2 regions of the Streptomyces sp. NPDC042638 genome follow, and region 2 is predicted to be linked to the other one. Evidence: riboswitches for the same ligand, from Rfam matches in the RefSeq annotation. Region 2 holds a riboswitch; the other holds the start of a gene.
What was found. Region 2 has a riboswitch for S-adenosylmethionine ahead of thrC (threonine synthase). Riboswitches for the same ligand answer to the same signal wherever they lie in the genome.
Positions count from the first base shown of each region.

Region 1: it holds a riboswitch for S-adenosylmethionine, as region 2 does, so the genes downstream of both, AB0B40_RS24995 (aminotransferase class V-fold PLP-dependent enzyme) here and thrC (threonine synthase) in region 2, are expected to answer to the same signal.

Region 1 is NZ_JBEZBT010000034.1:51,198-58,123, forward strand. Features, by position in the region: gene AB0B40_RS24990 (PQQ-binding-like beta-propeller repeat protein) at 1-1,388, opposite strand, end outside; gene AB0B40_RS24995 (aminotransferase class V-fold PLP-dependent enzyme) at 1,462-2,838, opposite strand; SAM riboswitch class IV at 2,967-3,083, opposite strand; gene trpD (anthranilate phosphoribosyltransferase) at 3,159-4,223, opposite strand; gene AB0B40_RS25005 (cytochrome bc complex cytochrome b subunit) at 4,345-5,982, opposite strand; gene AB0B40_RS25010 (Rieske 2Fe-2S domain-containing protein) at 5,979-6,926, opposite strand, start outside.
Region 2 is NZ_JBEZBT010000008.1:115,397-122,322, reverse strand. Features, by position in the region: gene AB0B40_RS09910 (cold-shock protein) at 326-529, opposite strand; gene AB0B40_RS09905 (MoaD/ThiS family protein) at 960-1,235, opposite strand; gene thrC (threonine synthase) at 1,232-2,518, opposite strand; SAM riboswitch class I at 2,536-2,700, opposite strand; gene AB0B40_RS09895 (glucosyl-3-phosphoglycerate synthase) at 2,830-3,774, shown strand; gene AB0B40_RS09890 (trehalose-6-phosphate synthase) at 3,858-5,297, shown strand; gene otsB (trehalose-phosphatase) at 5,285-6,118, opposite strand; gene AB0B40_RS09880 (DUF3263 domain-containing protein) at 6,228-6,452, opposite strand; gene AB0B40_RS09875 (extracellular solute-binding protein) at 6,487-6,926, opposite strand, start outside.

The sequences.
Region 1 (6,926 bases), on a different contig from region 2:
ACCTCACCCGCCGTACCGGAGCCAGAGGCCAAGGACGCCTCCGGGTCCGGACCGACTGCGGAGGACACGGACACCTCCGGGGCCGCCGCAGAGGCGGAGGGCACGGATGCCTCTGGGCCCCGGGCGGAAGCGGGGACCCCGGGCGCCCCGGACGCAGAGCCCGGAGCCCCGGACGCCTCGGGGACCGGCGCCAAGACGGAGGACGCGGAAGCCTCCCGGGCCGTCGCGGACGCGGACCCGTCCGACGCCATCACGGACGCGGGCGCCCCGGGCGCCCCGAAGGCCGTCACCGGCGGTGCGGACGTCTCGGGCGCCGCCCCGGGCGGCTCCGAGGCCGGCGCCGAAGCCGGTGTCTCGGGGGTTTCCGGGGCCGGCGTCGAAGCGGACGTGTCGGATGCCGTCGCGGGCGGCTCGGAGGGCGGCGGCGCGGCGGGGGCACCCGGCGCAGTCGCGGAGGTCGGAGCGGCGGGTGGCGTGGGTGCCAGGTACTCCACGCCGCTGGGGCGGGCGTCGGGGGACGGGCTCGGGCGGGCCGTGGAGCCGTACCAGCCCGGGCGGATGCCGGTGCGCAGGGTGTCCGGGGTGAATCCGGCGTCGGCCACCACCTGCGCCGGCTCCGGGCGCTGCAGCGGGTCCTCGCGCAGACAGGCCGTCACCAGCGGCCGTACCGCCTCCGGCACGCCGGACAGGTCGAAGTCGCGGGTCAGGATGCGCAGCAGGACCACCGAGTCCTGGCCCTCGCCGAACGGTTCACGGCCGGCCGACGCGTAGGCGAGGACGGCGCCGAGGGAGAAGACGTCGCTCGGCGGCCCGACCTGGCCGCCGTTGCGGATCTGCTCCGGCGAGACGTAGCCGACCGAGCCGACGACCGCGCCGGTGCGGGTCAGCGAGGTGGCCTCCAGGGCGCGGACGATCCCGAAGTCGATGACCCGGGGGCCGTCCGGGCCCAGCAGGATGTTCGACGGCTTCAGATCGCGGTGGACCAGACCCTTGCCGTGGATGGCGGCCAGCGCCTCGCCGAGCGCGGCGGCGAGGATCCGCACCGCGGGCCCGGGCAGCGCGCCGTGGTCCAGGACGGCGTCCCGCAGATTCGGGCCGGGCACGAACTCCGTCGCCATCCAGGGCCGTTCGGCCCCCGTGTCGGCGTCCACGACCCGCGCGGTGTAGGTGCCCGCGCCCCCGACGGTCTGCGCTGCCCGGACCTCGTGGCGGAAGCGGGCGCGGAAGGTGCGGTCCTCGGCGTGCTCGGCCCGCACCACCTTCACCGCGAGGCGCGGTCCGTTGCGGGACCGGGCGAGGTAGACCTCGCCCATGCCGCCGGCGCCGAGTCTGTGCGTGACCTCGTACGGGCCGATGTGGCGCGGGTCGGTTGCGCGCAGCGGCTGCACTCCGTGCTCCCCCTGTCCGATGTGCTGTCAGGGGGAGGTTATATCCGCCTCCGGGGCTCCCGCGTACGGAGGTTCACACGGCGGGCACGCAGCGGCCGTCCTCCGTGCGGTACTGCCACTTGGCGCCGTCCCGGACCAGCTCCCGCACGGCCGTGACGAACCGTTCGACGTGCTCGTCCGGGGTGCCCGCGCCGAAGCTCACGCGGATGGCGTTGAGGGACTTCTCCCCCGGTGCCGCCTCGGGGGCGCCGCACTCGCCCTGGGCCTGCGGGTCGGTGCCCAGCAGGGTGCGGACCAGCGGGTGGGCGCAGAACAGGCCGTCGCGGACGCCGATGCCGTACTCGGCGGAGAGCGCGGCGGCGAAGTGCGAGCTGTTCCAGCCCTCGACGACGAAGGAGATGACGCCGACGCGCGGGGCGTCGTCGCCGAAGAGGGAGAGGACCAGCACCTCGGGGACCTCGGCCAGGCCCTCGCGGACCGTGCGGACGAGGTCCTGCTCGCGGGCGACCAGGGTGTCCCAGCCGGCCTCGGTGAGGGCCTTGCAGGCCGACGCGATGGAGTAGGCGCCGATGACGTTCGGGGAGCCGGCCTCGTGCCGGGCGGCGCTGTCGTGCCACTCCACGTCCACTCCCCCGTCGGTGCGCCGGGTGACCTTGCGGCTGGCGCCGCCGCCCGCGAGGTACGGCTCCGCCGCCTGAAGCCAGTCGGCGCGGCCCGCGAGGACACCGGCGCCGAAGGGGGCGTACAGCTTGTGCCCGGAGAAGGCGATCCAGTCGACGTCCAGGTCGGCGATGTCGACGGGGTGGTGCGGGGTCAGCTGGGCGGCGTCCAGCACGATCCGGGCGCCGTGGGCGTGCGCGGCGGCGGCCAGTTCGCGCACCGGCCACAGCTCGCCGGTGACGTTGGAGGCGCCGGTGACACAGACCAGGGCCGGCCCGTGGCCCCCTTCGGCGGACACCGCGCGGTCGGCGAGGGCCCGCTCCAGGGTCTCCACGGCCTGCCGCGGGGTGCGCGGGGCGTTGAGATAGGTGACGTCCGCGTCCTGCCAGGGCAGCAGGGAGGCGTGGTGCTCGGTCTCGAAGACGAAGACCTGGCAGCCGGCCGGGAGCGAGCGGGCCAGCAGGTTGAGGGAGTCGGTGGTCGAGCGGGTGAAGACCACCTGGTCGTCCGGGCGGCAGCCGAGGAACCCGGCGACCGTGGCGCGGGCGTTCTCGAACAGCTCGGTGGAGAGCTGGGAGAGGTAGCCGGCACCGCGGTGGACGCTGCCGTAGTAGGGGGCGTAGGCGGCGACGTCGTCCCAGACGCGCTGGAGGGCGGGGGCGCTGGCCGCGTAGTCGAGGGCCGCGTAGGTGACTTCGCCCCCGGTGACCAGCGGGACGGTGACATCTCGCCCCAGAACGGGCAGAGGGGTGCAAATGGACCGGTCGGTGGCAGCGGTGGAGACAGACATGGCGGAACTCCCGTGAGAGGAAAGCGAGGAAGAGAGAAAAGGGTGTGCGGAGGCGGGGCTCTGCGGCCCTAACGCATTCGCTTGCTCACGGAAGACTCCTCGACGACCAGGATCCCCGGGTTCGTGAGGATCCGCGCTTGCCGGGGACCTTGCTGTCCACGGCCTGGTCTTCACCCGGGGCACCCCGCCACGGACGGAGGGTTGCCGGACAGTCGGCCGGGGCCTCATGACTGTCACTCATGACCTGGTACAGGAACGTACGCGAGATGATCGTCGCCCCGCAACCCGTGTCCGGATCGCGGGACGGCTCCCGGTGAGGTTCAGGCGTTGCTGGCGGCCACCCAGCGCTCCAGCGAGCGCTTGGCCGCGCCCGAGTCGATCGACTGCGCGGCCTGCGCCATGCCCGCGCGGATCTGCTCGGCGAACGGCGCGTCCGTCGGCCGCAGCGCCACCAGCGCCGCCGCCGAGTTCAGCAGTACGGCGTCCCGTACGGCCCCGTGCTCGCCGTCCAGCAGGCGGCGGGCGACCTCCGCGTTGTAGGCCGCGTCGGCGCCGCGCAGGGCCTCCACGGGGACGAGGCCGATACCGACGTCCCGCGGGTCGAAGAACTCCTCCGTGACCTTGCCGTCGCGGACCACCCAGACCCGGGAGGCGGCGGTGACGGTCAGTTCGTCCAGGCCGTCCTCGCCGCGGAAGACCAGGGAGGAGTTGCCGCGCTCGGCGAGGACACCGGCCACGATCGGAGCCATACGGGGGTCGGCCACACCGACGGCCTGCGAGCGCACCTGGGCCGGGTTGGTCAGCGGACCGAGCACGTTGAAGGTGGTGCGGATGCCGAGCTGGGAGCGGGCCGCGGCGACATGGCGCAGGGACGGGTGGAACCGCACCGCGAAGCAGATGGTGATGCCGGCTTCCTCGGCGACCTCGGCGACCCGCCGCGGGGTCAGGTTCAGATTGATCCCGAGCTTCTCCAGGACGTCGGAGGAACCGGAGGCGGAGGACGCGGCACGGTTGCCGTGCTTGACGACCTTCGCGCCCGTGCCCGCGACGACGATCGAGGACATCGTGGAGATGTTCACCGTCTTGGCGCCGTCGCCGCCGGTGCCGACGATGTCGACCGCCGGGCCCGGCACCTCGATCACGTTGGCGTGCGCGTACATCGTCCGTACGAGTCCGCTGATCTCCTCGACCGTCTCGCCCTTGGCGCGCAGCGCCACCATGAACCCGGCGATCTGCGCGTCGGTCGCCTCGCCCCGCATGATCAGGTCCATCGCCCAGGCGGTGTCGTCGGCGGACAGGTTCCGGCCCTCCAGCAGGCCGTTCAGCAGGGCGGGCCAGGAGCGGCCCGCCGCGGTGTCGCCTCCAGCGGGGGTCACAGCGCTCATCAGCCGCTCCTCGTAGACAGTCCTGAAACGTCGTACACCACCCTATCCAGCCCAGGACAGGGCGAAGGGCCCCGTCCGGGGTACGGACGGGGCCCTTCGGCGTGGCGTGGCGACGCGGGGATCAGTGGTGGCCGTGGCCGCTCGTGATCTCCTTGTACTCCTCGACGGTCGGCTTGGGGATCTGGTTGTCCTCGCCGTAGAAGCCGTGGGACAGCTTGGCCCGCAGCTTCTGCGAGACCGGCACCTTGCGCTCGACACCGTTCTCGTCGACCGCCGGGCCGATCTCGGCCGGCTCGTACTGGTGGTGCGCCGTGAGCGTGTGCAGCTGCTCCTGGCTGAGCGGCTCGTGCACCTCGATGAACTCACCGTGGGGCAGGCGCTTGATGATGCCGGTCTCGCGACCGTGCAGCACCTTGTCGCGGTCGCGGCGCTGCAGACCCAGGCAGATCCGCTTGGTCACGAGGAACGCGATGACCGGTCCGGCGAAGAAGAAGATCCGGACGAACCAGGTGACGGCGTTGATCGACAGGTGGAAGTGCGTGGCCCACAGGTCGTTGCCGCCGCCGACCAGGGTGATCATGTAGATCGTCACCCAGGCGACACCGAACGCGGTACGGGTCGGGGCGTTGCGCGGGCGGTCCAGGATGTGGTGCTCGCGCTTGTCGCCGGTCACCCAGGACTCGATGAACGGGTATACCGCGATCACCGCGAGGACCAGCGGGAAGAGCACCAGCGGGATGAACACGCCCAGGACCAGCGTGTGGCCCCAGAAGTTGATCTCCCAGCCCGGCATGAAGCGGATCAGACCCTCGGCGAAGCCCATGTACCAGTCGGGCTGGGCGCCGGTGGACACCTGGTCCGGACGGTAGGGGCCCATGGCCCAAATCGGGTTGATCTGGGCGACCGCCGCGATGGCCGCGATGACACCGAAGACCAGGAAGAAGAAGCCTCCGGCCTTCGCCATGTACACCGGCAGCAGCGGCATGCCGACGACGTTCTTCTCGGACTTTCCGGGACCCGCGAACTGCGTGTGCTTGTGGTAGAAGACCAGGATCAGGTGGCCCACCATCAGGCCGAGCATGATGCCCGGCAGCAGCAGGATGTGGATCGAGTAGAACCGGGCCACGAAGTCGTGGCCGGGGAACTCTCCGCCGAACAGGAAGAACGACAGGTACGTGCCGACGATCGGCACGGACAGGATCGCGCCCTCCATGAAGCGGACACCGGTGCCGGAGAGCAGGTCGTCCGGGAGCGAGTAACCGGTGAAACCGGTGAACATGCCGAGGACGAACAGCAGGAAGCCGAACAGCCAGTTGATCTCACGCGGCTTGCGGAACGCGCCGGTGAAGAACACGCGCATCATGTGCACGAACATGCCGGCGAGGAAGATCAGCGCGGCCCAGTGGTGGATCTGCCGGACGAGCAGACCACCGCGCACGTCGAAGGAGATGTGCAGGGTCGAGTTGAACGCCTCGGACATCAGCTGTCCCTGGAGCGGGACGTAGCTGCCGTGGTACTCCACCTCGTTCATCGACGGGTGGAAGAACAGCGTCAGGTAGACACCCGTCAGGATGATGATGATGAAGCTGTACAAGCACACTTCGCCCAACATGAACGACCAGTGGTCGGGGAAGATCTTGCGCATGTTGGCCTTGGCCAGGGAGTAGATCCCGAGCCGGCCGTCGGCCCAGTCGGCGACACGCTCGCCGGCCGGTGCCTTCCCGCGAGAGCGGGCCTCTTGGTTGGGCGTAGTACTCATCCGCGCTCCCAGAATGCAGGACCGACGGGCTCCTCGAAGTCGCCGAGAGCCTGGAGGTAACCCTCACTGTCCACGCCGATCCGCAGCTGCGGCAGGGCGTGGCCGGCGGGACCGAAGATCACTCGGGCGCCGTCGGAGAGGTCGAAGGTGGACTGGTGGCACGGGCACAGCACGTGGTGCGTCTGCTGCTCGTACAGCGAGATCGGGCAGCCGACGTGGGTGCAGATCTTCGAGAAGGCGACGATGCCCTCGTGCGACCAGTCGAGCTCGCGCTTGTCCTTGATGTTGTCCGGCTGCAGCCGGACGATCATCAGGGCCGCCTTGGCGATCTCCGTCTGGAACTCCTCGGACTTCTCCTCCAGGCCGTCGGGCTTGGCGAAGGTGAGGGAACCGACGATGACGTCCTCGGGACGCAGCGGCTGGTTCGTGTTCATGTTGACCAGGCGCTTGCCCTTGGCCCACATCGTGTGCCGGAGCTTGGTGCCGGGCGCCGGGCCGAGGCCGCCGAGCAGCATGACGCCGGAGAGCGGCACCAGGGCCAGCGCGCCGAACATCGTGTTGCGGATCAGCTTGCGGCGGCCGATCGCCGACTCCTTGGCACCATCGCGGAAGTCCGCGTGCACCTTCGCCCGGACGTCCGCGGGAGCCTCGATCGGGTGACGCTCGTCGGCGACCTCGACGTCGGACATCAGGGTGCGGGCCCAGTGGACCGCGCCCGCGCCGATGCAGAACAGCGCCACACCGAGGGTCAGGCCCAGCGTGAAGTTCATCGCGCTGAGGTGACCGATCGGGAAGACGAAGATCGACTTGTCGTTCGGGATCACCAGGTACGCGACGATGAAGCCGATGGTGGCCAGCATCGACACCGTGAACAGCAGGGCGACCATGCGCTCGGACCGCCGGGCGGCCCGCTCGTCGACGTCCTGGATCCGGTGCTCGTGCGG
Region 2 (6,926 bases):
CCTTCGGACCGCGCCCGCGCCCGCGACGGACGGCTCGCCGGCCGCGTGGTTCCTTGCCCCACCTGGCCTGCGGGCCTCACCGACCCGGTCCTTCGTTGTCACTCTCACCTTCAGAGTGCTAACGCAATGATTAGCACTCGGCATGCCCGAGTGCAAGGTGCGCTCGCTGAGCGGGCCCGTCGAAGGGTGACGGTCGGGTGGCGGTCGGGTGACGGGAGGGCGCGGGCGGGCGGGGCCGCCCCTCGCCCGCCCGTCGACACCGGACCCGGGTACGGCGAAGGGCCCGCACCCTCTGCGAGGTGCGGGCCCTTCGGACAAGAAACGTTCAGGCGCTGAGGCGAACCATGTCGGCCTGCGGGCCCTTCTGGCCCTGCGAGATCTCGAACTCCACCCGCTGGCCCTCCTCCAGGGTGCGGTAGCCGTCCATCTGAATGGCGCTGTAATGGACGAAGACGTCCGCACCACCGTCGACCGCGATGAAGCCGTACCCCTTCTCCGCGTTGAACCACTTGACGGTGCCCTGAGCCATGCCTAACTCCCCTATTACTGGCCCTTGCACAGATCCACACTTCGCGGATCCGGGTCAGACCTCGCCCCCCATTGGACGGGGGCGTGCGCCGGAACGCGTCGACCGCGGCTGAATGTATCTGCCCAACTGCCGTCTGCAACAGGTCAATCGGACGAGAATTCTGGACGCGAGCGGTCCGGAATGTGGGGAGGATTCACCCGAATTCAGGGCAAGTCGGGTGTCATAAAGGGCGCAAAAGCCGCAGAAGACCCGCACACTTTGGCTACTTCTTGTCGGGCACGCGGCATGAATCAAGAGCCCGCGACCCGAAGGCCGCGACCGTGTTCCCCAACTCTACCGCGCTCAATCACGCAGAATTGCCCCCTCCGCTTCTCTCACCGAGGGGGCAATTCGATGTACAGCCGGTAACCGGGGTTACCGAAGGTAATAATCAGCCGCCGGCGACCGCCGGGATGATCGACACACCGGCGCCGTCGGGCGTCGCCGTCTCAAGGCCCTGCTCGAAGCGGACGTCGTCGTCGTTGACGTACACGTTCACGAACCGGCGCAGCCTGCCCTGGTCGTCCAGGACGCGGGCGGCGATCCCGGTGTGGTTCTTCTCCAGGTCCTCGATGACCTGGGCGAGGGTCGTTCCCTCGGCGGCGACCTCGGCCCGGCCGCCGGTGTAGGTGCGCAGGATGGTGGGGATGCGAACGGTCACGCTCATGCGAGGCCAGCCTCTCGGAAGGAGTCCAGGGTCGGGCGGATGGTGGCGGTGAGGCCGGTCCCGGCCACCGCGTCCAGGGTCTTCAGGCCGTCGCCGGTGTTCAGGACGACCGTGGTCTTCGCCGGGTCCAGCACCCCGTCCTCGATCAGCTTGCGGGTGACGCCGACGGTCACCCCGCCCGCCGTCTCGGCGAAGATGCCCTCCGTGCGGGCCAGCAGCTTGATGGCGTCCACGACCTCCGCGTCCGTGACGTCCTCCACGGCACCGCCGGTGCGGCGCGCGATGTCCAGGACGTAGGGCCCGTCGGCCGGGTTGCCGATGGCCAGGGACTTGGCGATGGTGTTCGGCTTCTGCGGGCGGACCACGTCGTGCCCGGCCTTGAAGGCGGTCGACACCGGGGAGCAGCCCTCGGCCTGGGCGCCGAAGATCCGGTACGGCCTGTCCTCGACCAGACCCAGCTTGATCAGCTCCTGCAGGCCCTTGTCGATCTTGGTGAGCTGGGAGCCGGAGGCGATCGGGATCACGATCTGGTCGGGCAGCCGCCAGCCGAGCTGCTCGCAGATCTCGTACGCGAGGGTCTTGGAGCCCTCCGCGTAGTACGGGCGCAGGTTGACGTTGACGAAGCCCCAGCCCTCACCGGCCGGGTCGCCGATGAGTTCGGAGCAGAAGCGGTTGACGTCGTCGTAGTTGCCCTCGATGCCGACCAGCTCACCGCCGTAGACGGCGGCCATGACGACCTTGCCCTGCTCCAGGTCGTGCGGGATGAACACGCAGGAGCGGAAACCGGCGCGGGCGGCGGCGGCGCCGACGGCACCGGCCAGGTTGCCGGTGGAGGAGCAGGAGAGCGTGGTGAAGCCGAAGGCGCGGGCGGCCTCCAGGGCCTGGGCGACCACGCGGTCCTTGAAGGAGTGCGTGGGGTTGCCGGAGTCGTCCTTCACGTACAGGCCGCCGGTCACGCCCAGCTCGCGGGCGAGGTTGTCGGCCTTGACGAGCTTGGTCCAGCCCGGGTTGATGTTGGGCTTCTCCGCGACGTCCGCCGGGACCGGCAGCAGGGGCGCGTACCGCCAGATGTTCGCGGGGCCCGCCTCGATACGGCGGCGCAGCTGCTCGGTGTCGTAGGCGGAGAAGTCGTAGGCGATCTCCAGCGGGCCGAAACACTCCTCGCAGGCGAAGACCGGCCCGAGCGGCACCCGGTGACCGCACTCGCGGCAGCTCAGGGCGGCGGCGGGACCGAGGTCTACGGTGGTGGAGTCGCTGGTGGTGGCAACTGTCTGCACAGCCATGGAGGCGAGGCCCTTTCTCCTCATCTTCCTCACGACGCATCTCGCCGTGAGACGGATTTGGCACCTTCCCTAGCCGGGAGCCTCGCGGAGACGATCGAGCCCGATCGGGCTGATCTACGAGACCGGCTGGAGGGTTGCCGGGGCTTCATCGGGCCGTGTCCCTCTGCCCCTCTGGATGAGCGGTATTCGGTTGTGGACGCGCGCGACCCACGACATGCGATGGTCATCGGCGTTGTTCAAGACTGTAACCGAAGGCCAGGACAGTTGAGATAGTCGTCCGAAGCGCGAGACAACGTGAGGAGCCGCAGACCGTGCTGGAAGAAGTCGAGCACTGGCTGGCCACCCGCTCCTGGTCCGTGGCCGACCGCCCGCTCCATCGGATCCTGGCCGCCAAGCAGCGCACCGGGAGGACGGTCAGTGTCGTCCTGCCCGCGCTCGACGAGGAGGAGACGGTCGGCGACATCGTCACCGTCATCCGGCACGATCTCGTCGAGCAGACCCCGCTCGTCGACGAGATCGTGGTCGTCGACTCCGGCTCCACGGACCGCACCTCCGAGGTCGCCGCGCGCGCGGGCGCGCGGGTGGTGCACCGCGACGAGATCCTCCCCCGCCTCCCGGCCGTCCCCGGAAAGGGTGAGGTGCTGTGGCGCTCCCTGCTGGTGACCGGCGGTGACATCCTGTGTTTCGTCGACGCCGACCTGCGGGAGTTCTCCTCCGACTTCGTCCTCGGCATCGTCGGCCCGCTGCTCACCGAACCGGACGTGCAGCTGGTCAAGGCGATGTACGACCGCCCGCTCGGCGGCGCCGCCGGGCAGGGCGGCCGGGTCACCGAGCTGATGGCCCGCCCGCTGCTGAACATGCACTGGCCGCAGCTGGCCGGCTTCGTGCAGCCGCTGGGCGGTGAGTACGCGGCCCGCCGCTCCCTGCTGGAACGGCTGCCCTTCCCGGTCGGCTACGGCGTGGAGCTGGGCATGCTGGTGGACGCGCTGCACCTGGTGGGCCTGGACGCGCTGGCCCAGGTCGACGTGGGGGTGCGCAGGCACCGTCACCAGGACGGCCAGGCCCTCGGCCGGATGGCCGCCGCCATCTACCGCACGGCCCAGCTCCGGCTGGCCCGCGGCCATCTGGTCCGGCCCGCGCTGACCCAGTTCGAGCGCGGCGAGGACGGCTTCGAGCCGAGCACCTACCCGGTGGACACCGAGGAGCGGCCGCCCATGGTGGAGATCGCGGAGTACGCCGAACGGAAGGTGGCGTGAACGGGCCGTATACCCCCTCCCTCCCTCCCTTCCCGGACGGAACGTACGTTTGAGTGTTTACGGGCCGGGCTAGGTTGAGGCGTATGGCTCCCACGCACGATGCTGCCGAGAAAGCTCAGGTGCTGGTCGCGTCGAACCGCGGCCCGGTCTCCTACCAGGTACGCGAGGACGGCTCGCTGCACGCCAGGCGGGGCGGCGGCGGGCTGGTCTCGGGGCTGTCCGCCATCGGCTCGGACGCCGGCTCGGTGTGGGTGTGCGCCGCGCTGGGCGACGGCGACCGGGCGGCCGTCCGGCGCGCGGACGGCGGGCTGCTGCCGGCCGAGGACACGGGCGGCCAGCGGGTGCGCATGCTCGACATCGACGCGGCCGTCCACGCCGAGGCGTACAACGGCATCGCCAACTCGGTGCTCTGGTTCGTCCACCACATGCTGTACCAGACCCCGCTGGAGCCGGTCTTCGACGCGGAGTTCCGGCGGCAGTGGGCGTCGTACGAGGCCTACAACCAGGCGTTCGCCGAGGCGCTGGCCGAGGAGGCGGCCGAGGGCGCGGCGGTGCTGATCCAGGACTACCACCTGGCCCTCGCTCCCCGTATGCTCCGCCGGCTCCGCCCCGACCTGCGCATCGGGCACTTCTCGCACACCCCGTGGGCCCCGCCGGACTACTTCCGGCTGCTGCCCGACGACATCGCGGCCGAGCTGCTGACCGGCATCCTGGGCGCGGACCGGGCGGCGTTCCTCACCGAGCGGTGGGCGGACGCGTTCCGGGACTGCTGTCACGCGGTGCTCGGGCCCGGCATCCCCTCCGGCACCCGGATCGGGGTGCACGGGCTGGGCGCCGACGCGGACTTCCTGCGCGAGCGGGCCCACAGGGAGGACGTGGCCGAGCGGATGGCGGCGCTGCGGGAGGAGATCGGACCGGACCGCAGGGCCATCGTCCGGGTCGACCGCACGGAGCTGTCGAAGAACATCGTGCGCGGGCTGCTGGCGTACCGGGAGCTGCTGGAGGACCACCCCGAGTGGCGTGAGCGGGTCGTCCACGTGGCGTTCGCCTACCCCTCCCGCCAGGACCTCGCCGTGTACCGCGACTACACCGCCGAGGTGCAGCGGGTCGCGGACGAGATCAACGAGCACTACGGCACGCCGGGCTGGACGCCGGTGGTCCTGCACGTGAAGGACGACTTCGCACGCTCCCTGGCCGCGTACCGGCTGGCCGACGTGGCACTGGTGAACCCCATCCGGGACGGCATGAACCTGGTCGCCAAGGAGGTCCCGGTCGTCTCGGACGAGGGGTGCGCGCTGGTGCTGTCCCGGGAGGCCGGGGCGTACGAGGAGCTGGGCGCGGACGCCTTCACGGTGAACCCGTACGACATCGGCGGCACGGCCCAGGCGTTGCACGAGGCGCTGAGCCTGCCGGCGGAGGAGCGGGCGGCCCGCTCCAAGCGGCTGGCCGCCGCCGCGACCGCGCTGCCGCCGGCCCGGTGGTTCCTGGACCAGCTGGATGCGCTGACCGGTCAGCCGAGCTGAGCCGCCAGCCGGCGCAGCAGGTCCACGACCCCCTCGGGACCGTCCACCACCAGGTCGGCCCGTTCCGCCAGTTCGGTGACCTCGGTGCTGCCACTGCACACCAGCAGGCCGGGGGTGCCGTTCTTGCGGAGTTCGTCGACCGCGGCGAAGGCGGGGAGGTCGCCCAGGTCGTCGCCGGCGTAGACGACGCAGCCGGCGCCGGTGGCGCGGGCGTGGTCGAGCAGGGCCACGCCCTTGTCCATGCCCGGCGGGCGCAGTTCCAGTACCAGGCGGCCGGGTTCGACGATCAGGCCGTGCCGGGCGGCGAGGTCGGTGAGGGGACCGCGCAGGGCCTCGAACGCGGCCTGCGGGTCGGCGGCGCGGCGGGTGTGGACCGCGACGGCCCGGCCCTTCTCCTCGATCCAGGTGCCGGCACCGGCGCCGCTACGCTCCAGCAGGCCCGGCAGCTCCGCGCGGACGGCGGCGACGCCGGGGTGCGGGGCGGGGGCGGTGAGGGTGCGGGTGGCCGCGTCCCAGCGTTCGGCGCCGTAGTGGCCGAGGACGGTCAGGTGCTCCAGGCCGGGGACGCCGTCGAAGCCGCCGTACCGGACCGCGACTTCGGCCGGGCGGCCGGTGATCACCGCGACGGAGGCGATCTTCGGGGCCAGCTCGGCGAGCGCCGGTACGGCGTCGGGGTGGGCGCGGGCCTGCTCGGGGTCGGGCACGATGGGGGCCAGGGTGCCGTCGAAGTCGAGGCCGACCAGTGCGGTGCGCGGCTGCGCGAGCAGGGCGGCGAGGCCTTCCCGGCCGGGCTGGGTCTGCGGGGTGGGCAGAGGGTCCATACCGCGACACTATCCGGCTGGCGCCGGGATACGCCTGCGACTGCGGCCCCGGACCCGTCCCGCCCGCCCGTGACCGGACCCGGTCGGCCCGGACGGGTGCCGGTCCGGGTCAGCGTTCGGCGCGGCGTGACTCTCTCACCCGGCGCAGGCGGTTCACGGTCACCGGGTCGTGGGCCAGGGCCCGCTCGTCGTCCAGCAGGGCGTTGAGGAGCTGGTAGTAACGCACCGGGGCCAGCCCCAGCTCCTCACGGATCGCCCGCTCCTTCGCGCCGGCGCCGGGAAAACCCCGGCGCTCCAGCGCGAGGATGGCCTTCTCACGGCTGCCCAGTTCCATGTGGGCCACCGTAGCGCCGGGCACCGGCGGTTCCCTAGCTGGAGCTGCTGCTGTCGGCCGCCGTGGCGGTGGCCTGGAGCCGGGAGAGTACGCCGGAGGGGCTGCCGCCGGGGACGACCGCCTGGCCGATGTTCTGCTTCACGGCCGCGCTGACCGCCGCCCAGGAGGTCTTGCCGACGGGGTACAGCTCGGAGGTGGGCAATTGCTCCAGGAAGGGGTGCAGGGCCTGGTCCACGCCCGTGTCCGACCCGCTCATGGCGTTGGAGGCGGAGCTGGTGACCGGCAGCAGCCCGTACGTCCGGGAGAACTCGAGGACGTTCTTCTCGGAGTAGACGAAGTCGAGGAAGTCGCCGATCTGCGCGGCGTGCCCGTGCTGCCTGAAGCCCATCATCCAGTCGGTGACGCCCATCGAGGCCCTGGCCGTGCCGGTGCGGCCCGGCATCGGCACCATGCCGAACTTCACGCCCTTCCTGG